2 linked regions of the Paracoccus pantotrophus genome follow. The protein of the gene in region 2 interacts with the protein of the main gene of each other region in a pairwise test. Links are inferred from orthologs where the notes say so. Each region holds a gene or a part of one and is shown on either strand. Other genes may lie near its edges.

Region 1 (6,510 bases), 270 kb from region 2 along the record:
ATTTAGGAAACAGAGAAGGTCACCAGGCAGGGATGACGGCACCCTGGTATTTCTCCTCGATGAACTGCTTCACCGCCGGGTCGTGATAGGCTTCGACCAGTTGCCTGGCCCATGGGGCGTCCTCGTCGCCCTGGCGCACCACGATGATGTTGGCATAGGGGCTGTCGGGTTTTTCCATGGCGATGGCGTCTTCGTTCGGGTTGAGGCCGGCATCCAGCGCGTAGTTGGTGTTGATCACGGCGATGTCGGTATCGGCCAGTGCGCGCGGCAGCTGGGCGGCGTCGAGTTCCAGGAACTTGAGGTTCTTCGGGTTGCCGGTCACGTCGAGCGGCGAGGGGGTGAGGCCGGTGTCCTCGGCCAGCGTGACGATGCCCTTGTCCTGCAAAAGCAGCAGCGCGCGGCCGCCATTGGTCGGGTCGTTCGGGATCGCGACCCCGGCGCCCTCGGGCAGCTCGTCCAGCGATTTCAGCTTTTGCGAATAGACGCCCATCGGCGTGGTGATGGTCTTGGCGATGCTGACCAGCGCGAAGCCGCGGTCCTTGATCTGGTTGTCCAGATAGGGCTGGTGCTGGAAGCTGTTGGCTTGCAGATCGCCATCGGCCAGCGCCTGGTTCGGCACCACGTAATCGGTGAATTCGACGATGTCGATGGTCAGGCCCTTGTCCTTGGCGACCTTGGCGACTTCCTCCATGATCTCGCCATGTTCGCCCGGCGAGACGCCGACCTTGATCTCCTCGGCCGCGGCCATGCCGGCGGCGAGGGCGAGTGCCGAGGTCAGGGCGGCAAGGCTGAATTTGCGCATGGGATGTCCTTTCCGGTTATCGGCCCCGGTTGCGGGGCGCGCGCTTGTCGAAACGGGCGGCGATCCATTCGCCGGCCGATTGCACCAGTTGCACCAGCACGATCAGGATCACCACCACCGCCAGCATCACCTCGGGCATGAAGCGCTGGTAGCCGTAGCGGATGCCGAGATCGCCCAGGCCCTCGCCGCCGACCGCGCCGACCATGGCCGAATAGCCGATCAGGCTGACCACGGCGAGCGTCAGGCCCAGGATGATGCCGGGCATGGCCTCGGGGATCAGCACCTTGCGCACGATCTGGCCGGGCGTGGCGCCCATGGCGCGGGCGGCCTCGATCAGCCCGGCATCGACCTCGCGGATGGCGGTCTCGATCAGGCGGGCGATGAAGGGCGCGGCCGCGATGGTCAGTGGCACGATGGCGGCGGTGGTGCCGATCGAGGTGCCGGCGATCAGCCGCGTGAAGGGGATGATCGCCACCACCAGGATGATGAAGGGCGTCGAGCGCGCCGCGTTCACGATCAGCCCCAGCACGGTGTTCAGCCAAGGCGCCGAGAGCAGCTCGCCCCGGCGCGAGGTGGCCAGGAACACGCCCAGCGGCCCGCCGATCAGCGTGCCGAGCAGCGTGGACAGGGCGACCATGTAGAGCGTCTGCAGCGTTGCCTGCCAGAGGATCGGGATCAGGTTAGCCGACATAGCCAAGCACCTCGGTCAGAAGCCCGTGTTCTTCCAGGAAGCGGCGCGATTCCTCCAGCCGCTGGGCGGGCAGGGCGACGATCAGGCTGCCGAAGGGCCTGGTGCCGATCTCCTCGATGGCGCCGGCCAGGATGTTGACGCTGACCCCGCGTTCCGAGGTCAGCCGCGCCAGCATCGGGTCGGTGGCATGGCTGCCGATGAAGGTGATCTGCACCACCGCCTCGGCCTCGGGGCCCTGCGGCGCGTCCCGCATCTGGCCGGCGACGAATTGCGGCACCGCGACGCCGGTCACGCCGGTCAGGAACGAGCGCGTGGTGGGATGGGCGGGTTTCGAGAAGACCGCGTAGGTCTCGCCCGCCTCGACGATGCGGCCGCCCTCGATCACCGCGACATGGCTGCAGATGTCGCGCACCACCGCCATCTCATGGGTGATGAGCAGGATGGTCAGGCCAAGCTCGCGGTTGATGCGCTGCAGAAGCTCCAGCACCTGCCGGGTGGTGTCGGGGTCGAGGGCCGAGGTCGCCTCGTCCGACAGCAGCACGCGCGGCCCGGTGGCCAAGGCCCGGGCGATGCCGACCCGCTGCTTCTGCCCGCCGGAAAGCTCGGCCGGGTAGCGGCCGGCCTGGGCGGTCAGGCCGACGCGCTCGATCAGCTCCGTGACGCGGGGGGCGATCTTCGCGCGGTCCTCTCCGGCGATCTCCAGCGGCAGGGCGATGTTCTCGGCCACGGTGCGGCTGGCCAGCAGGTTGAAATGCTGGAAGATCATGCCGACCTCGCGCCGGATGCGGCGCAGGCTCGCGTCCGAGGCGGCGCCCACGTCGCGCTCGTTCACGATCACCTTGCCGGCGCTGGGGCGTTCCAGCCCGTTCACCATGCGCAACAGCGTCGATTTGCCGGCGCCGGACCGGCCGATGATGCCGGTGATCGCGCCCTGCGGCACGTCCAGCCAGATGTCGTGCAGCGCCACCACGTCGCCGCCGCCCTTTTGCGGATAGCGGCGCGTCACGCCCTGGAATGAGATTGCCGGCTCTGTCATCGCCCCTGCCTTGAATGTCAGGCGAGACCTATGCCCGCCGGGCCGGGCTTGGCAAGGGGCAGGCGCCCGGCAAAAGGGCAACGCCATTCCAAACCGGAGGGTTCGGATGGAATGGCGTTCCTTTCGCCGGCGTTACGCTGCGGAAAGCGCGGCGATGATCGGGCCGAAATCCTCGGCCTTGAGGCTGGCGCCGCCGACCAGCGCGCCGTTCACATGCGGAATGGCAAAGATCTCGGCCGCATTGCCGGGCTTGACCGAGCCGCCATAGAGCAGCGCCATGTCGGCACCGTCGGCGAAGCGCGCCGAGAGGCGCTCGCGCATCAGGGCATGGACCTCGGCGATCTGGTCGGAGGTGGGCGTGCGGCCGGTGCCGATGGCCCAGACCGGTTCATAGGCGATCACCGTGTTGGCGGCCGTGGCACCATCGGGAACCGAGCCGGCAAGCTGGGCCGAGATCACGTCGAGCGTCTGGCCGGCGTCGCGCTGCGCCTCGGTCTCGCCGACGCAGATCACCGCGACGAGGCCCGCCTCATGCGCGGCGACGGATTTGGCGGCGACCTGGGCGTCGGTCTCGGCATGGTCGGTGCGACGCTCGGAATGGCCAAGGATCACATGGCTCGCGCCCGCGTCCCTGAGCTGCGCGGCGGCGATGTCGCCGGTATGGGCACCCGCGGTCTTGGCGTGGCAGTCTTGGCCGCCGATGGCGATCTTGCCCTGCGCGCTGGCGGCCATGGCATGGAGCAGGGTGGCAGGCGGGCAGATCAGCACGTCGCAGCCCGGCGCCGGGTGATCGGCGAGCAGCCGGCCGATCTCGGCCAGTGAGGCCAGGGTTCCGTTCATCTTCCAGTTGCCGGCGGCAAGTTTGCGCGGGGCCATCTGCCTCTCTCCCTTTTCATGATCTGGCAGGGGATTAGGCCGGGGATTTCGCGCGATCAAGCCGGCAGGGCGATGTGGGCGCTAACTTGCGGCAAAAAGGTTCAAACCTTGGCGCGCGAACCTTCCAGCGGAGCGAAGTTGACCGATTCGCCGCAGCCGCAACTGTCGGTGACATTGGGGTTGCGGAACCTGAAGCCGGATTCCAGCAGGCCGGATTCATAATCGATCTCGGTCCCGAACAGGAACATCTGCGCGGTGGGGGCGATCAGAACCCGCGCTTCGCCCTGTTCGACCACCTCGTCGCCGGGCGAGGCGGTCTCGGCCAGCTCCATGGTGTATTCCATGCCGGCGCAGCCGCCCTTCTTCAGGCCGATGCGCAGGCCGCTGGCGGATTTCTGCGCCATCAGCCGGGCGATCTGCCGCTCGGCCGCCTGGGTGATGGTCACGGGGGATTTGCCGGGGATCGAAAACATCTCGGGCCCTTTTCTGTTCGCTGCCTTTCATTTAGGAGCATCGGGGCCGCGGCTCAAGGGGTGCTTGACACCGGGCGCCGGGCGGCTATAAGCGCCGCTTCATTGGTGTTGGTGGACCCCGCAAGGGGAATCCTGTCGGGCAATATGCCAAAGGACAACGCCCTTCGAGAACAGAACATAAAGAAGGAGATCAGCGATGACCAAACGCACCGCTGCCAAGTACAAGATCGACCGCCGCATGGGCGAGAACATCTGGGGCCGCGCCAAGTCGCCGCTCAACCGCCGCGAATACGGTCCCGGCCAGCACGGCCAGCGCCGCAAGGGCAAGCTGTCGGATTTCGGCACCCAGCTGCGCGCCAAGCAGAAGCTGAAGGGCTATTACGGCGACCTGACCGAGAAGCAGTTCCGCCGCATCTATGCCGAGGCCGAGCGCGTCCGGGGCGACACCGGCGAGAACCTGATCGGCCTCTTGGAGCGCCGCCTGGACGCGGTGGTCTATCGCGCCAAATTCGTGCCGACCATCTTCGCCGCCCGCCAGTTCGTGAACCACGGCCATGTCGAGGTGAACGGCAAGCGCGTGAACATCGCCTCCTACCGCGTCAAGGAAGGCGACGTGATCTCGGTCCGCGAGCGGTCGCGCCAGCTGGCCATCGTGCTGGAATCGGTCGGCCTGGCCGAGCGCGACGTGCCGGACTACCTGGAAGTGGACCACAACAAGATGACCGCCACCTTCGTGCGCACTCCGGCCCTGGGCGATGTGCCCTATGCCGTGCAGATGGAGCCGAACCTGGTCGTCGAATTCTACGCCAAGAACTGATCCTTCCGGGATCACAGGATTTCAGGGCCGTCCCTTCGGGGGCGGCCTTCGCTTTTCCGGCGCCGTCCCAGGGGTATTTTAGGAACGAAGAAGCCGGGGTGCCGGAAGAGTATTTGCAAAACGGTGAAACGCAGCGCCGGCGGCGGGGCGCTATTCCTCGGCGCAATACCACAGGCTTCCACCCACGGCGGCCGAACCGATCACCAGCGAGCCCACTGCCACCGGCGAGGCCGCCATGCCCATGGCCGCCGCCCCCGCCGCCTCGAGCGTGCCGACCATCTGCCCCGAGGTTGCGGCCAGGATCGTGGCGCCGGGCCGCTGCGTCACCGCGTCATAGCCGGCGACCGCCAGCGCATTGGCATTGCGGAAGGTTGCCTGCCGCGCCGTGTTCACCCGTTCGCAAAAGGTCTTGCGACATAGCGCATTCCCTTTGCGCGGCCCCTTCTGCGCGCCGATATAGGTGTCGTGCTGCTTGTCCCAGAGCAGGCAATAGCTGCCGTCGTCCGCCATCTGGTTGCGCCGCAGGATCTCGCGCAGGGTGACGTAGCCGGGACAGGAGATCCGCCCCCAGCCGGAGAAATTCTTCTCCAGCCGGCCGACATTCGCGCGAAACGCGTCATCGCGGACATAGTTGATCGCCGTCTGCTCGCCGGCGATCGAGGTCTCGCAGGTCCAGAGCCGCTCGTTCCCGGCCGGATTCTCTTGTGCGCCTGCCGGCGCCGACAATCCCATCGCTCCGATCAAAGCCACCGCCAGCCCGCGCATCGCTTTCCCCTTATCAGTCCCTGCGTGCCGATTTGCCAGAATGCTCCGCCGCCATGCAAGCCGCTCGCTCTACGCTTGCCCGATTGTGAACGGCGCTGCGTTTCACCGTTTTGCAAATACTCTTCCGGCAGCCTGGCTTCTTCGTTCCTAAAATACCCCTGGGACGGCGCCGGAAAAGCGAAGGCCGCCCCCGAAGGGACGGCCCGTCATTCTTGTCCGATGGCGCTGGATCAGGCTTTCGCCAGGTTGCGCAGCACGTAATGCAGCACGCCGCCGTTCTCCAGGTATTCGATCTCGACCTCGGTATCGACGCGGGCCTTGAGCTGGATCACCTTCTCGCTGCCATCGGCATAGCGGATGGTGCAGGCGACCTGAGACAGCGGCTTGAACTCGCCCGCCAGCCCGTCGATCGAGATCACCTCGTCGCCCTTGAGCCCCAGCGTCTTGCGGTTCTCGCCGCCGGTGAACTCGAAGGGGATCACGCCCATGCCGACCAGGTTCGAGCGGTGGATGCGCTCGAAGCTCTCGGCGATGACCGCCTTGACGCCCAGCAGGTTGGTGCCCTTGGCCGCCCAGTCGCGCGACGAGCCGGCGCCGTATTCGACGCCGCCGAAGATGACCAGCGGCGTGCCCTGCGCCTGATATTCCATCGAGGCGTCGAAGATCGAGGTCTGCTGCCCGTCCGGGCCCAGGGTATAGCCGCCCTCGACCCCGTCCAGCATCTCGTTGCGGATGCGGATATTGGCGAAGGTGCCGCGCATCATCACTTCGTGGTTGCCGCGGCGCGAGCCGTAGCTGTTGAAGTCCTTGGGCGCGACCTGGCGCTCGGTCAGGTATTTGCCGGCCGGGGTGGTCGGCTTGAACGAACCCGCGGGCGAGATGTGGTCGGTGGTGATCATGTCGCCCAGGATCGCCAGGATGCGGGCGCCGTCGATATTGCTGATCTGGCCCGGCTCCTTGGACATGCCGCGGAAATAGGGCGGGTTCTGGATATAGGTCGAGGTCGGCGGCCAGTCATAGGTCTCGCTGTCGGTGATCTCGACCGCCTGC
Region 2 (7,241 bases):
CAGGACGGCAAAACGGAAGGAACCGTCGCCGCATGCCGCCATTCCGGCCCGACCGAAGCCCAAGGAGCTCCGCATGGACCTGCGACAACTGACCCCCGACCTTGCCGTGGCCGCCCAGATCCGCCCCGAGGATCTGCCAGCCTTGGCCGAGGCCGGCTTTCGCGTGCTGATCAACAACCGCCCCGACGAGGAGGTCGGCCCGGACGAGGGTGACGAGGCGATGCGCGCGGCGGCCGAGGCGGCGGGGATGGCATATCACTTCAACCCCTTCCCCCCCGGCCAGATCACGCCGCAGATGATCTCGGCCCAGGCCGAGGCGCTGGCCGCGCCCGGACCCAAGCTGGCCTATTGCCGGTCCGGCAACCGCTCGACCGTGCTCTGGGCGCTGGCCCGCGCCGGACAGGAACCGGTAGCGGATCTGCTTCAGACCGCGGCACGGGCGGGCTACGATCTTTCGGGTGTCCGACCGCTGATCGAATCACTGGCCCGACAGGATGTCTGATCGCCGTCGGCCGGGAACCTTGGCCGACGCGGCGGGTTTCCCATGCGACAGCCAGCGATCGGGCGGATCCCTTGCCCGGCCGGCCCAAGGGAGGAATCCGTCATGAACTCGATCATCTATCTTGTCGGCCTTGTCGTCGTAGTGCTGTTCATCCTGGGGCTTCTGGGCCTGCGCTGACATCCTGCCTGCGATTGGCGCTGGCCTTTCGCGCCCCTCTGCGTTACCGGGGGCGCAAATTCTGAAAAAGGCCCCCTATGGACATCCGCAATATCGCGATCATCGCCCATGTCGACCATGGCAAGACGACCCTGGTCGATCAGCTCTTGAAGCAATCGGGCAGTTTCCGCGAAAATCAGGCCGTGGCCGAGCGCGTGATGGACAGCAACGACATCGAGCGTGAGCGCGGCATCACCATCCTGGCCAAGGCGACCTCGGTCGAGTGGAAGGGAACCCGCATCAATATCGTCGACACCCCCGGCCACGCCGATTTCGGCGGCGAGGTGGAGCGCATCCTGTCGATGGTGGACGGCGTCTGCCTGCTGGTCGATGCCGCCGAAGGTCCGATGCCGCAGACCAAGTTCGTGACTTCCAAGGCGCTGGCCCTGGGGCTGCGGCCCATCGTGGTGCTGAACAAGGTGGATAAGCCCGCCGCCGATCCCGACAAGGCGCTGGATGAGGTGTTCGACCTGTTCGCCAACCTGGGCGCCAGCGACAAACAGCTTGATTTCCCGCATCTTTATGCCTCCGGCATCGGCGGCTGGGCCGACGAGACCCTGGAAGGGCCCAGGAAGGACATGACGGCGCTGTTCGATCTGGTGCTGCGCCATGTCGAGGCGCCGAAACAGATCGAGCGCCAGGACGAGCCCTTCCAGATGCTGGCGACCACGCTGGGCGCCGACCCGTTCATCGGCCGCATCCTGACCGGCCGGGTCGAGGCCGGCCGCGCCAAGGCCGGCGACACCATCAAGGCGCTGTCGCGCGACGGCGAGCGCATCGAGCAGTTCCGTGTCTCCAAGGTGCTGGCCTTCCGCGGCCTGAACCAGCAGCCGATCGACGAGGCGGTGGCGGGCGACATCGTCACCCTGGCCGGCATGTCCAAGGCTACCGTGGCCGATACGCTCTGCGCGCTCGAGGTGGACACGCCCCTGCCCGCCCAGCCCATCGATCCGCCGACGATCAGCGTCACCTTCGGCATCAACGACAGCCCGCTGGCGGGCCGCGACGGCAACAAGGTGCAGTCGCGGGTGATTCGCGAGCGGCTGATGAAAGAGGCCGAGACCAATGTCGCCATCAAGGTCGAGGACACGCCGGGCGGCGACGCCTTCATCGTCTCGGGCCGCGGCGAACTGCAGATGGGCGTGCTGATCGAGAACATGCGCCGCGAGGGATTCGAGCTGTCGATCTCGCGCCCGCGCGTCATCTTCCGCGAAGAGGACGGCCAGCGCCTCGAACCGATCGAGGAGGTCATCATCGACGTCGATGACGACTATACCGGCGTGGTGATCGAAAAGCTGACCGGCGACCGCAAGGGCGAGATGGTGGACATGCGCCCCGCCGGGACCGGCAAGACCCGCATCGTCGCCCATGTGCCCTCGCGCGGGCTGATCGGCTATCACGGCGAGTTCATGACCGACACCCGCGGCAACGGCGTGCTGAACCGCATCTTCCACGGCTGGGCGCCCTACAAGGGCGCGATCCAGGGCCGCCGCCAGGGCGTGCTGATTTCCATGGAGGACGGGGTTTCGGTGGCCTATGCGCTGTGGAACCTGGAAGAGCGCGGCAAGATGTTCATCGGCGCACAAGAGCAGGTCTATCAGGGCATGATCATCGGCGAGCATTCGCGCGACAACGACCTGGAAGTGAACCCGCTGAAGGGCAAGAAGCTGACCAACGTGCGTGCCTCGGGCACGGATGAGGCGGTGCGGCTGACCCCGCCGGTGCGCATGTCGCTGGAAGAGGCCATCGCCTATATCGACAATGACGAGCTGGTCGAGGTCACGCCCAAGAACATCCGCCTGCGCAAGCGTTACCTGGACCCGCACGAGCGCAAGCGCCAGTCCCGCGCCGAGGGTTGAGCTTCTTTCCGCCGCTTGGGATTACAGGCTTTCGCGGCGGAGAAACTCTGTTAGATTTGAAGCAAGTTGTCTCAGGAGCGGCTGATGGAAGGCCGGGGGAATATCTATCAAAGCTTGATCTTCGCCGCCCAGGAGCATCTGGAGGAAAGCGGCCGGCTGCCCTCTGACCTCGCCGAACTTGCCCCGCGCACCGCGGCGAGCGAGGAAGAGATCCGCAGCATGTTCAGTTCGATCGAGGAACTGCACGAGGGGCTGATCTATCACGCCGTCACCCTGCTCAACGATGCGCTGCGCGAGGGGGTGATCCAGGCCAATACCGCCGACCCGATCGAACAGATGCATTCGATCGCCCACAGCTATCTGGCTTGGGCCGAGGCGAATCCGACGCTGTTTCGGCTTCTGGTCGATAGGCTTTGCGGCCCGATCAAGCCCGGCAGCGCCTTGCATCGCTATACCAGCTCGATGCGCGACCTCTATCACCGCAAGCTGTCCGAGGCGCAGCGGCTCGGCATCCTGTCCCCGGACACCGACATCGACATCTCGACCATGATGCTGCATTGCCTGGTCAAGGGCGGCAACATGATGTTCCTGACGCGCAGCACCGATCCCTGGTTCGACGGCGATTCCCGCTCGACCCGCGAACTCGCCGAACGGATATTCGCCGAGTTCATGGGCAACCTGATCCGGGCCAATGCGCCCGCATCCGCGCCCGCCACCAGCGAAAAGGCCTGAGCGGGACGCGGCTGCGCTCAGATCTGGCGTTCGGGCAGGTTCACCACCAGCCCGTCGAGTTCCGGCGTCACCTTGATCTGGCAGGTCAGGCGCGAGCGCACCGGATCGGGCTGCCAGGCGAAGTCCAGCATGTCCTCTTCCATCGGATCCCTGGGCGGCAGCCGGTCCACCCATTCCGACGCCACATAGACATGGCAGGTCGAACAGGCGCAGGCGCCGCCGCAATCCGCATCGATGCCGGGTACGCCGTTGTCGCGCGCGCCCTCCATCACGGTCATGCCGGGTTTGACGTCGATTTCGTGGACGGTGCCGTTGTGCTCGATGTAAGTGATCTTGGCCATGGGTGCCTTCCTTGCGCTTCATGCCGCAGATAGGTCATCGCGCCGCAAGAGAAAAGCCCCGCCCGCGCGGCGGTTTTCCGCATCCTGCTGCGCGGCCCTGGGCCTGGCGCGCTAGAAAAGCGATTTCTGGCCCCGGGGCTCGCGCGGCTTGCGGGCGGGTTTTGCCGGGGGCGCGTCGGGGCGCGCCGTCAGTCGGCCGTCCAGGAACTCGATCTCGAAACGCGGGGCCTGCGCCGCCTCGGCCGCCTCGGTCAGCAGGCCCGCAGGACCATGCACGACGGCGAATCCGCGGCGCAGGGTCTCGCGATAGCCCAGCGTCTGGCGCAAGCGGTCCAGCCGCTCCAGCGCCTCGCGGCGGGGCGGCAGCATGCGCGCGGCGGCGGCGGCAAGCCTTGCAGCCATGCGCTCCAGCATGTCGCGGTCGCGGGCGGTCTGGCGCGCGGCATCGGCCAGCATCCGCGCGCGAGCCCGCTCCAATCGGCTGCCGAGCTCGGCCAGGCGCTCGGTCCGGCGCCGGCCCAGCCGCTCAAGGCAAAGCGGCAGCCGCTGCCCCTGCCCTTGCAACGCATCGCGCCGGCTGCGCAGCATGGTGCGCAGGGCCGACAGCGACAGCGGCAGCGCGTTCAGCCGGTCGCGGCGGGCGCGCACGAAACCGCGCAGCGCCGGCTCCAGCCGCTCGGCGAACAGGTCGAAACGTTGCCGGGCCGGGTCGGTCAGCGCCTGCGGCCGGCCAAGCGCGCGGCCCAGGTCGGCCAGCCGCTGGCGCCGGCGCTGGTTGCCCCCCTGGGCGGCGCGCATCATCCGGGCCCGGATCTCGGCCAGCCGGGCGGCCAGTTCGGCGCGCACCGGCACCGCCATCTCGGCCGCGGCGGTGGGCGTCGGCGCCCGGCGGTCCGCGGCGAAATCGATCAGCGTGGTATCGGTCTCGTGCCCCACGGCCGAGATCAGCGGAATCGCGCTGGCGGCGGCGGCACGGACCACGGCTTCCTCGTTGAAGCCCCAGAGATCCTCGAGGCTGCCGCCGCCGCGGGCGACGATGATCAGCTCGGGGCGCGGGATCGCCCCGCCCTGGGGCAGCGCGTTGAAGCCCTGGATCGCCGCGGCGACCTGCGGCGCGCAGCCCTCGCCCTGCACCGCCACCGGCCAGATCAGCACCCGCGTCGGAAAGCGGTCGCGCAGCCGGTGCAGGATGTCGCGGATCACCGCGCCCGAGGGCGAGGTCACGACGCCGATCACCCGCGGCAGATAGGGCAGCGGGCGCTTGCGCGATTCGTCGAACAGCCCTTCGGCCGCCAGCGCCTTGCGGCGCTTCTCCAGCATCATCATCAGCGCGCCGACGCCGGCGGGTTCGAGTTCCTCGACGATCAGCTGGTATTTCGACTGGCCGGGAAAGGTGGTCAGCCGGCCGGTGGCGATGACCTCGATCCCCTCCTCGGGGCGGGTCGAGAGGCGCGCGGCCTGCCCCTTCCAGGTCACGGCGGCGATCACAGCGCGGTCGTCCTTGAGGTCGAAGTAAAGGTGCCCGGACGAGGGGCGCGAGACGCGGCCGATCTCGCCGCGCACGCGGACGCGGCCGAACTCGCCCTCGAGCACGCGCTTCACCGCGCCCGAGATCTCGGAGACGGTGAATTCATGGGCGTTGCTGGCGGGCGTCTCTTCGAAAAGCTCCATGGCCCGGTTGTGGCGCGGGGCGCGGGCGGGATCAAGGGGTTTGGGGGATTGATCCGGCGCGGGGCAGTTCCTAGAAGTCGCCAGACATTCGCAAGGGGGCCTTTTCGCATGAACATCCTGATCCTCGGCAGCGGCGGGCGCGAACATGCGCTGGCCTGGGCGATCCGGCAGAATCCGAAATGCGACCGGCTGTTCGTCGCGCCGGGCAATGCCGGGATGGAGCCGCTGGCCCGGCTGGCGGAACTGGACATCCTGTCCGGCCCCGCCGTGATCGGCTTTTGCGAGGAGAACGCCATCGACCTGGTGGTGATCGGCCCCGAGGCGCCGCTGGCGGCCGGCGTCGCCGACGAATTGCGGGCGGCGGGGATCCTGGTCTTCGGCCCGTCCAGGGCGGCGGCGATGCTGGAGGCCTCGAAAAGCTTCACCAAGGCGGTCTGCGACGCCTGCGGCGCGCCGACCGCCGCCTGGGCGCGCTTCGATGCCGCCGAGCCGGCGCGGGCCTATATCCGCGCGCAGGGCGCGCCCATCGTCGTGAAGGCGGACGGGCTGGCCGCCGGCAAGGGCGTGACCGTCGCGATGACCGAGGCCGAGGCCGTCGCCGCCGTAGACGACGCCTTCGGCGGCGCCTTCGGCACGGCCGGGGCCGAGGTGGTGATCGAGGAGTTCATGGAGGGCGAGGAGGCGAGCTTCTTCGTCCTGTGCGACGGGACGGATTGTCTGCCGATCGGCACCGCCCAGGACCACAAGCGCGTGGGCGACGGCGATACCGGGCCGAATACCGGCGGCATGGGCGCCTATTCCCCGGCCCCGGTGCTGACCGAAGCCATCCAGGACCAGGTGATGGCCGAGATCGTGCGCCCCACCGTGGCCGAGATGGCGCGGCGCGGTACGCCGTTCCAGGGCGTGCTCTATGCTGGGCTGATGATCGAGGGCGGCCGGGCGCGGCTGGTGGAATACAATGTCCGCTTCGGCGACCCGGAATGCCAGGTGCTGATGATGCGGCTGGGCGCGCAGGCGCTGGACCTGATCCTGGCCTGCGCCGAGGGCCGGCTGGGCGAGATGGCGGTGAGCTGGGCCGACGACCACGCGCTCACCGTGGTGCTGGCCGCGAAGGGCTATCCCGGCGCCTATGAGAAGGGCAGCATGATCGGCGGGCTCGATGCGCTGCCCGAGGACAGTTTCCGCATGGTGTTTCACGCCGGAACCGCGCGGCGCGACGGGCAGATCGTCGCCACCGGCGGGCGCGTCCTGGCCGCGACCGGGCGCGGGGCGACGCTGGCCGAGGCGCATGCCCGCGCCTATGCGCTGGTCGACGGCATCGACTGGCCCGAGGGATTCTGCCGCCGCGACATCGGCTGGCGCGCGCTTTGAGACGCCGCGCCTGCGGCACGGGCGGATGGGTATTTGAAGAACGAAGAAGTCCCCGGGGCGGTGCGAGATGGCATCGCCCCGGCCGGTTCCAGGGCCGGGAAAAGTCCGGCGGGCGTATTTTTTGCCTTTTCAAGCCGGTGGCGCGGGTCTTATAGTCCGCGCCATGACTCGGATGCAGCAGATCATTGCCACGGCCCCGCACGCGCATGACGGCGCGCGCATTGCCGTGAACCACCGCGGTCTCCTTCTTCTTACGCTGCGCTGAGCGGGTCTCCGGGCCGCCGCTCAGTCAGGTTCGTGCCCGGACCCTATGCGAGCATGAAGAAGGATTCCCGACATGACCGATCCGAACCGCGTCCTGATCTTTGACACCACCCTGCGCGACGGCGAGCAATCGCCCGGCGCCACCATGACCCATAGCGAGAAGCTGGAAATCGCCCAGATGCTGGACGAGATGGGCGTGGACATCATCGAGGCGGGCTTTCCCATCGCCTCGGAGGGCGATTTCGCCGCCGTGAGCGAGATCGCGAAACAGGCGCAGAACGCCGT

What was found. The genes of interacting proteins can lie anywhere in the genome.
Region 1: the proteins of ESD82_RS04670 (region 2) and ESD82_RS06020 interact in binary tests that used the Escherichia coli proteins (3 or more experiments, as listed by UniProt). The link is inferred for Paracoccus pantotrophus from one-to-one orthologs.

What each region holds. Positions count from the first base shown.
Region 1 is NZ_CP044423.1:1,240,298-1,246,807, reverse strand. What follows is about bases 2,193-5,191. They hold ESD82_RS06020 (HesB/IscA family protein), read right to left. Parts: upstream 3,879-5,191; coding sequence 3,507-3,878; downstream 2,193-3,506. Other genes in these bases: ESD82_RS06010 (hypothetical protein), read right to left, coding at 4,846-5,191; rpsD (30S ribosomal protein S4), read left to right, coding at 4,075-4,695; tpiA (triose-phosphate isomerase), read right to left, coding at 2,662-3,405; ESD82_RS06030 (methionine ABC transporter ATP-binding protein), read right to left, coding at 2,193-2,529. Outside these bases: ESD82_RS06040 (MetQ/NlpA family ABC transporter substrate-binding protein), read right to left, coding at 20-802; ESD82_RS06035 (methionine ABC transporter permease), read right to left, coding at 819-1,493; more of ESD82_RS06030, read right to left, coding at 1,483-2,192; more of ESD82_RS06010, read right to left, coding at 5,192-5,460; aconitate hydratase AcnA, read right to left, coding at 5,691-6,510. UniProt on the Escherichia coli protein: Is able to transfer iron-sulfur clusters to apo-ferredoxin. Multiple cycles of [2Fe2S] cluster formation and transfer are observed, suggesting that IscA acts catalytically.
Region 2 is NZ_CP044423.1:966,741-973,981, forward strand. What follows is about bases 1,989-4,678. They hold ESD82_RS04670 (2Fe-2S iron-sulfur cluster-binding protein), read right to left. Parts: upstream 3,651-4,678; coding sequence 3,327-3,650; downstream 1,989-3,326. Other genes in these bases: typA (translational GTPase TypA), read left to right, coding at 1,989-2,577; ESD82_RS04665 (TetR/AcrR family transcriptional regulator), read left to right, coding at 2,662-3,309; xseA (exodeoxyribonuclease VII large subunit), read right to left, coding at 3,762-4,678. Outside these bases: ESD82_RS04655 (TIGR01244 family sulfur transferase), read left to right, coding at 74-502; ESD82_RS22420 (hypothetical protein), read left to right, coding at 545-679; more of typA, read left to right, coding at 757-1,988; more of xseA, read right to left, coding at 4,679-5,321; purD (phosphoribosylamine--glycine ligase), read left to right, coding at 5,430-6,692; ESD82_RS04685 (2-isopropylmalate synthase), read left to right, coding at 7,030-7,241. UniProt on the Escherichia coli protein: Ferredoxin are iron-sulfur proteins that transfer electrons in a wide variety of metabolic reactions. Although the function of this ferredoxin is unknown it is probable that it has a role as a cellular electron transfer protein.